DNA from 2 places in the Stenotrophomonas sp. FBCC-B152 genome. Region 2 is predicted to be linked to the other one. Evidence: riboswitches for the same ligand, from Rfam matches in the RefSeq annotation. Region 2 holds a riboswitch; the other holds the start of a gene.
What was found. A riboswitch is a leader RNA that binds a small molecule or an ion and turns the genes downstream of it on or off. The one in region 2 is predicted to bind thiamine pyrophosphate.
Positions count from the first base shown of each region.

Region 1: it holds a riboswitch for thiamine pyrophosphate, as region 2 does, so the genes downstream of both, NMB40_RS19460 (TonB-dependent receptor) here and thiC (phosphomethylpyrimidine synthase ThiC) in region 2, are expected to answer to the same signal.

Region 1 is NZ_CP101442.1:4,292,097-4,297,251, forward strand. It holds gene NMB40_RS19445 (VOC family protein) at 1-192, opposite strand, end outside; gene NMB40_RS19450 (helix-turn-helix transcriptional regulator) at 189-659, opposite strand; gene pnuC (nicotinamide riboside transporter PnuC) at 670-1,242, opposite strand; gene NMB40_RS19460 (TonB-dependent receptor) at 1,251-3,422, opposite strand; TPP riboswitch at 3,490-3,585, opposite strand; gene NMB40_RS19465 (phosphotransferase enzyme family protein) at 3,627-4,763, opposite strand; gene NMB40_RS19470 (response regulator) at 4,810-5,155, opposite strand, start outside.
Region 2 is NZ_CP101442.1:3,120,561-3,125,715, forward strand. It holds gene NMB40_RS14385 (ion channel) at 1-55, opposite strand, end outside; gene thiC (phosphomethylpyrimidine synthase ThiC) at 170-1,939, opposite strand; TPP riboswitch at 2,053-2,154, opposite strand; gene NMB40_RS14395 (BCCT family transporter) at 2,223-3,794, shown strand; gene NMB40_RS14400 (IS110 family transposase) at 4,381-5,155, shown strand, end outside.

The DNA of each region.
Region 1 (5,155 bases), 1.2 Mb from region 2:
GTGTACCGGCGGGCCGGGCCGGAACAGGCCCAGCTGGAAGCCGGGCTGGTCCGGGTGCTGCACCGTGAGCCAGCGGTAATCGCCATTGCCGGCATCGGTGTGCACCACGAAGCCCAGCTTGCCGACGTAAAACGCGAGTGCTTCTTCCTGGTCGCGCACATACAGGCCGACCGTTTCAATACCTTGGTTCATGGGACCTCCGTTGTTGGTGGGTCCTTTTTACCGGTCCCGCCGCCCAGCCGCTTCTCCGAAACTGAGGTCTTGAGATCGGGCCGGCTGGCGGCGCGCGCGATGCATTCCGGGGCCTGCGCGGCGGTGCCCGCGGCAAGGCTGGCGCGCAGCTCGCCCGGGCTCTGCCCGGTGATGTCGCGGAAGATCCGCCCGAACGTGCCCAGGCTGTTCCAGCCGGTCTGCAGCGCGATCTCGGTGATCGGCAGGTCGGTGTCGCGGCACAGCGCCACCGCGCGTTCAATGCGCCGCGTAAGCAGGTAGCGGTGCGGCGGCAGCCCGAACGCCTGGCGGAACTGCCGCGCGAAGTAGGCCTCCGATACCGCGCTGACCTGCGCCAGCCGCGCCACCGGCCACGCCTCGTGCGGGGCGCGGTCCATGTGGTCCCTGGCCCGCAGCAGCCGGCGCAGCAGTTCGGGGGTCTGGTTCATCCACGCAAGCCTAGCGCGGTTTCAGTGCCGCCCCGGCATGGCCCGCCGCCGACCAGGCGCGCAGGCCCATCACGGCCAGGCCGACGAACACCAGGTACAGCCCGGCGGTGATATCCAGCGATTTGGCCAGGTACATGCCCACGTAGACCACGTCCACCACGATCCACAGCCACCAGGTGGCCACGTGGCGGCGTGCCTGCCACCACTGCGCCACCAGGCTCAGCGCGGCCAGCATGGCATCCAGCCACGGCAGCGCGGCATCGGTCCAGGTATGCATGGCCGCACCCAGCGCGATGCCGAACACGATGCCCACGGCCAGGTCGCGCAGCAGCTGCCGGCGTGGCAGCGGCACGATCACGATCGCGCCATCCTGCTCGGCATGCCGGTGCCAGCTCAGCCAGCCGTACAGCAGGAAACCACCGAAGGCGACCTGCAGCAGGGTGTCCGAATACAGCCGCGCTTCGATGAACACCACCGCATACAGGCCCACCGCCAGCAGCCCCACCGGCCACGCCAGCACGCGGCGCTGGGCCATCAGCCACACGCCCAGCAGGCTGGCGGCGACGGCGCTCCATTCGAGCATGAGCGCGCTCACAGCCCGAAGGTGACCGACAGCCGCGCCTGGCGCGGTGCACCGGCGAACAGGTAGTAGTCGCCGTAGCTGCTGCCGGTATCACGCCAGTAGAAGCGGTCGAACACGTTGTCCACCGACAGCGTCCAGGTCACCGGGTGCTCGCGCAGCGCGTGCTGGAAGCGCAGGCCGGCATCGAACACCGAATACGAGGGCGCCTTGACGCTGCCATCCACCGTCGCCGCATTGGACGAGGCATAGCGCCAGCCACCGCTCACCGCCAGGCCGGACACGAACGGCAGGGCATAGTCCACGTGCACGGCCGCACGCACCTTGGGCACGTTGACCAGCTGCTGGCCGTCGTAGAACGCGGTGCCGGCATCGCGCGCGCGTGCCTGCAGCACGCTGGCGCTGGCGGTCAGCCCCAGCCGTTCGGTGACCTGGCCATTGGCGGTCAGCTCCAGCCCGGTGTGGGCCTGGGTGCCTTCCTGCACGAAGGTGAAGCCGGCATCGCTGGCATCGGGCTTGGCGTACTGGAACGGCTGGGTGGTGCGGAACACTGCCGCGCCCAGCATCAGGCCGTCGGTGGCGGCGTACTTGACGCCCAGCTCGCGCTGGCGCGACTGCATGGCCGGCAGGAAGGTGCTGCCGTTGGAGGTCCAGAACGGCGCTTCCTGGCCCAGCGACAGGCCTTCCACGTAACTGGCGTACACGTTCAGCTGCTCCGTGGCCTGCCACACCAGCGCGGTCTGCGGCAGGAACTGCGACAGGCGGCTGTGCCGTTCCGGGGTACCGCGCTTGTCGTACGCGCGCTCATCCAGGCGCACGTAGCGGCCGCCGGCCAGCCACTGCCAGTCATCGCCGACGTGCATGCGGTCCAGCGCGAACACCGCGCGCTGCCAGCTGTCCAGGCGCCGCGCGGACGGGCCCGGCTGCAGCGGCGAGGGATCGAACACCGGCACCTGCACGTCGCCGATGTTGGCCGTGCCCACGTACTCGTTGACGTTCTGGCGCTTGTCCACGGTGCGGTGGAACGCGCTCAGCCCCACCGACAGTTCGTGTTCCACCGCGCCGGTGGTGAAGCGGCCGCGCAGTTCGCCGCGTGCCTCGTCATTGCGGCGCACATCGTCGGGGCTGCGGTAATCGTAGATGTCGTAGTCGCCGTTGGGTGCGAAGTAGTTGCCCGGCACGCTGCCATCGGCACAGCCAGCAGCGTAGTAGCAGCCGTACGCAAAGGCGACGTTGTCCTGGATCACCGAGCGGCTGTGGCCCACCGACACCCGCGACTGCCAGGCCGGGCTGAAGTCGTAGGTGTGCAGCGCGGTGAGGTTGGTGCTGTCGATCCCCACCGGCTGCTGCCACGGCTGGTGGCCCAGCATGCGGCTGCGGTCCACGCCGCGCGGCAGTTCGCTGCCGCCCAGCAGCTGGTAACCGGACGCCGAGCGCTGCGCGCTGGTCTGGTAGTTGGCATCCACTTCCAGCTTGCCGCGTTCGCCCATCAGCCAGTCGGCGGCCAGCGAATAGAAATTGCGGCGGCCATCGGCATGCTCGATGTAGGACGAGGTGTCATCCCAGGCGGCGTTGAAGCGCAGCCCGAAGCGCGGGGTCAGCCAGCCGCCCAGGTCCACCGCCGCATAGCGCGAGCCTTCCGAATCGGTGGCCAGGGTGACGTTGCGCACATCCGCGGGACGCTTGCCGACGTAGTTGATGATCCCGCCCGGCGCCATCACGCCAGCGGCCAGACCGGCTTCGCCCTTGAGGATTTCCACCTGCTGCACGTTCTCCAGCGCCAGCCGCTGTTCGCCGGCGATGGCCAGCCCGTTGAAGCGGTAGCCGGTGGCCGGGTCCAGTGAGAAGCCGCGGATGGCGATGTTCTGGTAGTAGCCCACCGGTGCGTAGCTGTCGCCCAGCGAGGCGTCGTGCCGGGCCAGCTCGGACAGGGTGCGCACCTGCAGGCGGTCCAGGAAGGCGCTGTCGAGCACGTTGACCGAGGCCGGGGTGTTCTTCCAGTCGGCGCTGCCGAAGCTGCTCGACGGTGCCAGTGGCGCGGCGGGCTTGCGCGCCTGCACGCGGATGCCGGCCAGGTCGGTGGGCGAGCGCTCGCCTGCGGCGGTGTCGGCGTCACTGGCGTACAGCGGCAGGGCGGCGCAGAGGGCGGCGGTCAACAGCGTGAGGCGGTAGCAGCGGTTCATTCGATTCGTCATCAGCCAGAGGAGACGAAGCGACGGCGCGCAGGCGCACCGGCCCGCAATGGGGGGTGCGCTCGCTGCTCAAGCTCCCTACGCCGGTGCAAACCGGATCAGGTTCCAAGGGACTCTCTCAGCCTGGCAACGCCAGGCACCCCCGCTTCAGTGGCCATTTTCACACCAATCGGCCGCCGTGGCGACCCCGGCGGCTCAGGCAGCGGCGTGCAGCGCGTCCAGCAGGGTCCGGCCGGGGCGGCTGGCGAACCAGTCGGCATGGCCCAGCAGGAACGTGTGGTAGGCCACGTCGGCGTTCGCCGGGGAGCCGGTAACCCCTTGGAAGTACTCCACTTCCGAGAGGGCGAAGTCCAGGTGCACCACCGGCAGCAGGTCGGCCAGCAGGTGTACCTGGGCGGCCGCCAGCGGGCGTACCTGGCGGTAGCCGGCCAGCAGCGCCAGCGCGATATCGGCATGCGCCACCGGGCCCTCGCCGCCGGCATCCAGCCAGGCGATGGCGTTGCGCTCGATCGCGGTGGCCAGGTCGAACAGGGCGCTGGTCGGCGAAGCCAGGCCGAAATCGAAGACGGTGCCGATCGTCGCCGTGGGGCCGTGGCCGTGCCAGAGCAGGTTCGAGACATGCCAGTCGTTGTGCCCCCACAGCACCGGCTCGGCGGCCAGCCGCTCGACCACGGCCGCGTGCCAGGGCAGCACCGCGCGCTGCAGGTCGTGTTCCCAGTGTTGTCGCGACAGGTAGCCGGCCAGCGCGGGGCGGTCGGGAAGCTCGCGCTTCAGCAGCGCCACCGGATCGTGCGCGCGGATCAGGTCGTCGCGCGCCACCAGCAGGTGGGTGCTGCGCTGGGGCGCGTGGTAGCTGGCAGCCGCAGCGTGCAGGCGGGCCAGCATCGCGCCGGCCGTGCGCGCCTGGGCGACATCGTCCAACGGTGTCCATGACGGGCTGTCGCGGTACAGATCGTGGCCATCGCCTTCGGCGTGCAGTTCCCAGGTCCAGTCGCCGTGCGCGATCGCGGTGGCGCCGTCGTGCGCGTGCAGCACCTGCACGACCGGCAGGCCGGCCGCGGCCAGGTGCGCGATGAAGCGATGCTCTTCGGTCAGCACCTCGGCCGTGCGCACACTCACGTGGTGGCGTTTGACGAAGCAGCGCCGCGAACCGCACGCCACCAGGGCTGCAGCGGAGAAGGGGCGCGGGCTGTGCCACAGCACGCGGCACTCCCCGTCCAGTGCAGGGTAGTGGCCGCGCAACCACGCCAGTTCGGTGCCGCTGATCGCCGGCCAGTCTGCAACGACGGCGTCGTTGTCCAGGCCCTGCACGCGGTGATCGGTGTTCATCATGGAAACGTATTTCTTCAGCGGCAGGCCGATGGCCTGTGGGGCAGGTTCAAAGCGGGCTGTCGCGCAGCCAGTCGAACAACTGTGCATCATTCTTCAGGCCGAGCTTGAGCATGGCATCGCCCTTCTGCCGGCTGATGGTGCTCACGCTCTTGTGCAGCTTCGCGGCGATTTCCTTGACGATCAGGCCACTGGCGAGCAGCCGCAGCACTTCCACTTCGCGCGGCGACAACGCGCGTGTGCGTTCATCGCCCAGGCTCTGCGTGCCGATGCGGTCGATGAGGTTCTTCAGCGTGCGGCTCACGTACGGCTGGCCACGGTGCACGGTCTGGATCGCCACCGGCAGTTCCTCCATCGACGAGGTCTTGTCGACCAGTCCCAGTACCCCGGTTCCC
Region 2 (5,155 bases):
CCGAGGGGTGCCGGCGGGCGATGGCCAGCCATCGGGTGGTGCGCGCTATGGCCATCGTGGTGTCCCTGCCCCTGTGTCGGTGGCCGAAGCTTAACGGCTGCCGCGCTGAGGCGGCATGACGGTCCGCCTTGGCCGCCCGTCCTGGCGGGCCACGACCAACGGTCGTGACCTACCCCGCTTGGCCCGCTGCGTAGTCGCGCACGTCCTGGGTGATCTTCATCGAACAGAAGTGGGGGCCGCACATCGAGCAGAAATGGGCCTCCTTGTGCGCGTCCTTGGGCAGGGTTTCGTCGTGGAACTCGCGCGCCTTTTCCGGATCCAGGCCGAGGTGGAACTGGTCTTCCCAGCGGAACTCGAAGCGCGCCTTGCTCAGTGCGTTGTCGCGCACCTGCGCGCCCGGGTGGCCCTTGGCCAGGTCGGCGGCGTGGGCCGCGATGCGGTAGGCCATGATGCCGTCGCGCACGTCCTGCCGGTTGGGCAGGCCCAGGTGCTCCTTGGGGGTGACGTAGCAGAGCATGGCGGTGCCGTACCAGCCGATCATCGCCGCGCCGATCGCGCTGGTGATGTGGTCGTAGCCCGGCGCGATATCGGTGGTGAGCGGCCCCAGCGTGTAGAACGGCGCCTCGCCACATTCGCGCAGCTGCTTGTCCATGTTTTCCTTGATCAGCTGCATCGGCACATGGCCGGGGCCTTCGATCATGGTCTGCACATCGTGCTTCCAGGCGATCCTGGTGAGCTCGCCCAACGCTTCCAGCTCGCCGAACTGCGCGGCATCGTTGGCATCGGCGATGCAGCCCGGGCGCAGGCCATCGCCCAGCGAGAAGGTCACGTCGTAGGCCTTCATGATCTCGCAGATGTCCTCGAAGTGCGTGTAGAGGAAGTTCTCGCGCTGGTGGGCCAGGCACCACTTGGCCATGATCGAGCCGCCGCGCGAGACGATGCCGGTCACCCGATTCGCGGTGAGCGGAACGTGGCGCAGCAGCACACCGGCATGGATGGTGAAGTAATCCACGCCCTGCTCGGCCTGCTCGATGAGCGTGTCGCGGAAGATCTCCCAGCTCAGGTCTTCGGCGCGGCCATCGACCTTTTCCAGCGCCTGGTAGATCGGCACGGTGCCGATCGCCACCGGCGAGTTGCGCACGATCCATTCGCGGGTTTCATGGATGTGCTTGCCGGTGGAGAGGTCCATCACGGTGTCACCGCCCCAGCGGATCGCCCACACCAGCTTCTCCACTTCCTCGGCGATGCCGGACGACACCGCGCTGTTGCCGATGTTGGCGTTGATCTTGGTCAGGAAGTTGCGGCCGATGATCATCGGCTCGCTTTCAGGGTGGTTGATGTTGTTGGGCAGCACCGCCCGCCCCCGCGCGATTTCCTCGCGCACGAACTCTGGCGTGATCGAGGCCTGGATGGAAGCGCCGAACGACTGGCCGGGATGCTGCATCAGCAGCGCCTTGTCGCGGATCGCCTCGATGCGCTGGTTCTCGCGGATCGCCACGAACTCCATTTCCGGGGTGATGATGCCGCGACGGGCGTAGTGCATCTGGGTGACATTGGCACCGGCCACGGCGCGGCGCGGTTGCAGCCGCGACGGAAAGCGCACCGCGTCCAGCCGCGCATCGGTTTCGCGCGAACGCCCGAACGCCGAGCTTGGCCGACCCAGCAGTTCGGTGTCGCCGCGCTCGGCGACCCAGCCCGCACGCAAGGCCGGCAGCCCGGTGGACAGATCGATGCGGGCCTCGGGGTCGGTATAGGGACCGGAGGTGTCATAGACGGTCAGCGGCGCGTTGTCGCCACTCAGCGCGATCTCGCGCATCGGCACCTGCAGGTCGCTGCGCGAGCCGGGCACGTGGATCTTGCGCGAGCCGGGAATCGGTCGCGTGACCGATTCAGACAGCTGCTGGGCCTGTTGCTGCAGGGCGGAAAGGTGTGCGTTCATCGGGCATCGTCCTGGGTTGTCGGTGCGAGGGTTCGCACGGCGAGGGACGAAGCGGCGGCGCACGGCCGGCGCACGGCGCGCGGATGCCAGGCGGGGGCTGGACGGCGCGGTGCATCGGCTGTTGCGAAGCTTCCCTACGCCGGTATCAACCGGATCAGGTTCGAAGGGACTGTCTCAACCGTGGCCACGTGGCCGCGGTACCCCCGCTTCGGGGCGGATTAGACCACACCTGCACCGGAAGTGTGAACAGCCATGTCATGCCGCCTTGGCTAGACTGCCGCGCATGGTATTCCGACTCTCCATCGCCCTGGTGGTGCTGCTGGTGCTCGCCGCCGGCGTGGCACCGGACCCGTTCAACGAGATCGTGCGCGGCGGGCTGGTGCACATCATCCGCAGTGCCGGCTGGCTGTACCTGCTGGTGGTGTTCATCACGCTCTCGTTCCTGCTCTATCTCGCCTTCGGCCGGCTGGGCTCGCTGCGGATCGGCGGCGAAGACGCCGAACCGGATTTCTCCAACGCCAGCTGGATGTCGATGCTCTTCGCTGCCGGCATGGGCATCGGCCTGGTGTTCTGGGGCGCAGCCGAACCGGTGTCGCACTTCGTCACCCCACCCGAGGGCCTGCCCCCACAGAGCATGGAAGCAGCGCGCGCCTCGATGCGCTATGCGTTCTTCCACTGGGGCCTGCACCCGTGGGCGATCTACGCGCTGATCGGGCTGGCGATGGCCTGGTTCCAGTTCAACCGCAACGGCCGTGGCCAGATAAGCGACCTGCTGCAGCCGCTGATCGGCGCGCACCACCGCGGTTGGATCGGCACGGTGGTGAACGTGGCAGCGGTGGTCGCGACCGCCATCGGCGTGGCCACCACGCTGGGCTTCGGCACCATCCAGATCGCCGCAGGCCTCGAGCGCGTGTTCGGCCTCCACGCCGGCGCGCCACTGCAGCTCACCATCATCGCCGTCGCCTTCGTGCTCTACATGGCGTCCACCGCCAGCGGCGTGAACCGCGGCATCAAATGGCTCTCCAACTTCAACCTCGGCCTGGCCGCCGTGCTGCTGGCACTGGTGCTGGTACTGGGCCCCACTGCCTTCATCTTCGATACCTTCACCACCACCATTGGCTCCTACCTCAACCAGCTGGTGACCATGAGCCTGCGCATGTCGCCATTCTCGGGCAGCACCTGGGTGGCGGACTGGACGATCTTCTACTGGGCGTGGTGGATCGCCTGGGCACCGTTCGTCGGTTCGTTCATCGCCCGCGTCTCGCGCGGGCGCAGCATCCGCGAATTCGTGCTCGGCGTGGTGATCGCGCCCAGCGTGCTCGGCTTCCTGTGGTTCTCGGTGTTCGGCGGCACTGCGCTGTGGTCGCAGATCTTCGGCCATGTCGACCTGGTGCAGGCACTGGGCACCGGCTACGAAACCGTGTTGTTCACCATGTTCGACAGCCTGCCGATGCCCACCTTGCTCTCGGTGATCGCACTGGTGCTGCTGATGATCTTCTTCGTCACCTCGGCAGACTCGGCCGTACTGGTACTGGCCAGCATGTCCACCGACGAAGCCGGCGACCCGCCGCTGTCGCGACGGATCACCTGGGGCGTGGCGATCGCGCTGATCGCCGCCGTGCTGTTGCTGGCCGGCGGCCTGGATGCGCTGCAGGGCATGATCACCATCGCCGCCCTGCCCTTCGCACTGTTGATGCTGGCGGTGATGTGGTCGCTGTATCGCGTGCTCGACATGGAATATGCGCTGCAGCGCCGCCGTGCATTGCGCGCGCGGCGGATGATGGATGCCTGGATCGAGCGCGAGATCGCCGCGCAGGAAGAGACGCGCGATGAGGCTTCGCGGGCGGATGGTTAGGCCTCAAGAGCAGCGTTTCAGTTCTTACGTGACGGGGAGGCCGACGGGCAGCCCCTTACGGGACACGCCGTAAACCCATCCATGGGGGCTTGGCAAAAACATCCATGTTTTTTCACAGTCCCTACAGGGGCTGCCCGCCGGCCTCCCCAGAAGGTGAGTCGCGTGCGGATGGAAAGAGCAGACACGCATGGCGTGTCCCTACGCGGTGCCGTTGGTAGGTTCGGTTCCCGAACGAACACACGGAACGCACCCACGTCCGGTAACGCATGAAAATAATCGAAGCCGCCGTTGATCTTCCCGTGGCCCCCAACACACTGTCGAGGGTCGGCGGGGGCGGGTTTGCGGGACTGTAGAAAACATGGATGTTTTCTACAAGCCTTATCTGTTCGGAATCTGGCAGCGTAGGCGTCGAGAGCCGGCGTGGGCCGCCGTAAGAGCCTGGATCTCGACGATCGCCATGGAGCTTGGCGCCCACGCCGGAATCTCCCTTGATCCGCCCGAACAGTTGCTGGAGCTGACACTCGCAGTGATAAGACTGGGCAAGCGGGGGAGCTCTCGACCCTTCCAGACTATACGGAGTTTGGCGATGAACGGGATCGGGATTGATGTGAGCAAGCGTCAGCTGGATGTTGGTACGACTGACGGGGAAATTCTGCAGGTCAGCAATACCGCCGCTGGCTTTGCTGAATTGGAGGTCTGGCTGAAAGAACACCCGGCAGACCAGATCGTGCTGGAGGCTACCGGTGGCTATGAGCAGCGCGTGCTGGATTTCCTGCACAAGGCCGGTCGTCCGGTGGTCCGTGCCAATGCCCTGCGGGCCCGTAGGCTGGCTCAGGGCATGGGCCACGTGGCCAAGACAGATCGCTTGGATGCCTACGCATTGGCGAAGATGGCCGTGCTGGTCAAGCTGCGCGCCTACCAGCCGCTGGAGCCTTGGCAACAAAGAATGCGGGAATTCGTGCGGGCTCGCCGGCAGGCGATGCAGGCGCTGACCGTGGCGCGACAGCAGCAGGAAATGGTCGGTGATCGTGAATTGCGTCGGCTACTGCAGGCCAACATTACGCGCTTGCAGACGCTGGTCGCACGCTTGGGAACGCAGATCGGCGAACAGGTTGCACAGCAGCCTCGACTGGCCGTACTGAAGTCGATGAAGGGCGTCGGCCCTGCGCTACAGGCGGTGCTGGCCAGCTATCTGCCCGAGCTGGGCAGAATCAGCGGCAAGGCCATCGCCAGCCTGGTCGGCGTGGCACCGATGTCCCACGACAGCGGCACGATGCGCGGGAAACGAAGTATCCACGGTGGTAGAGCCGAGATCCGTCAGGTGCTTTACATGGCTGCCATGTCGGCCATGCGGCATGAGC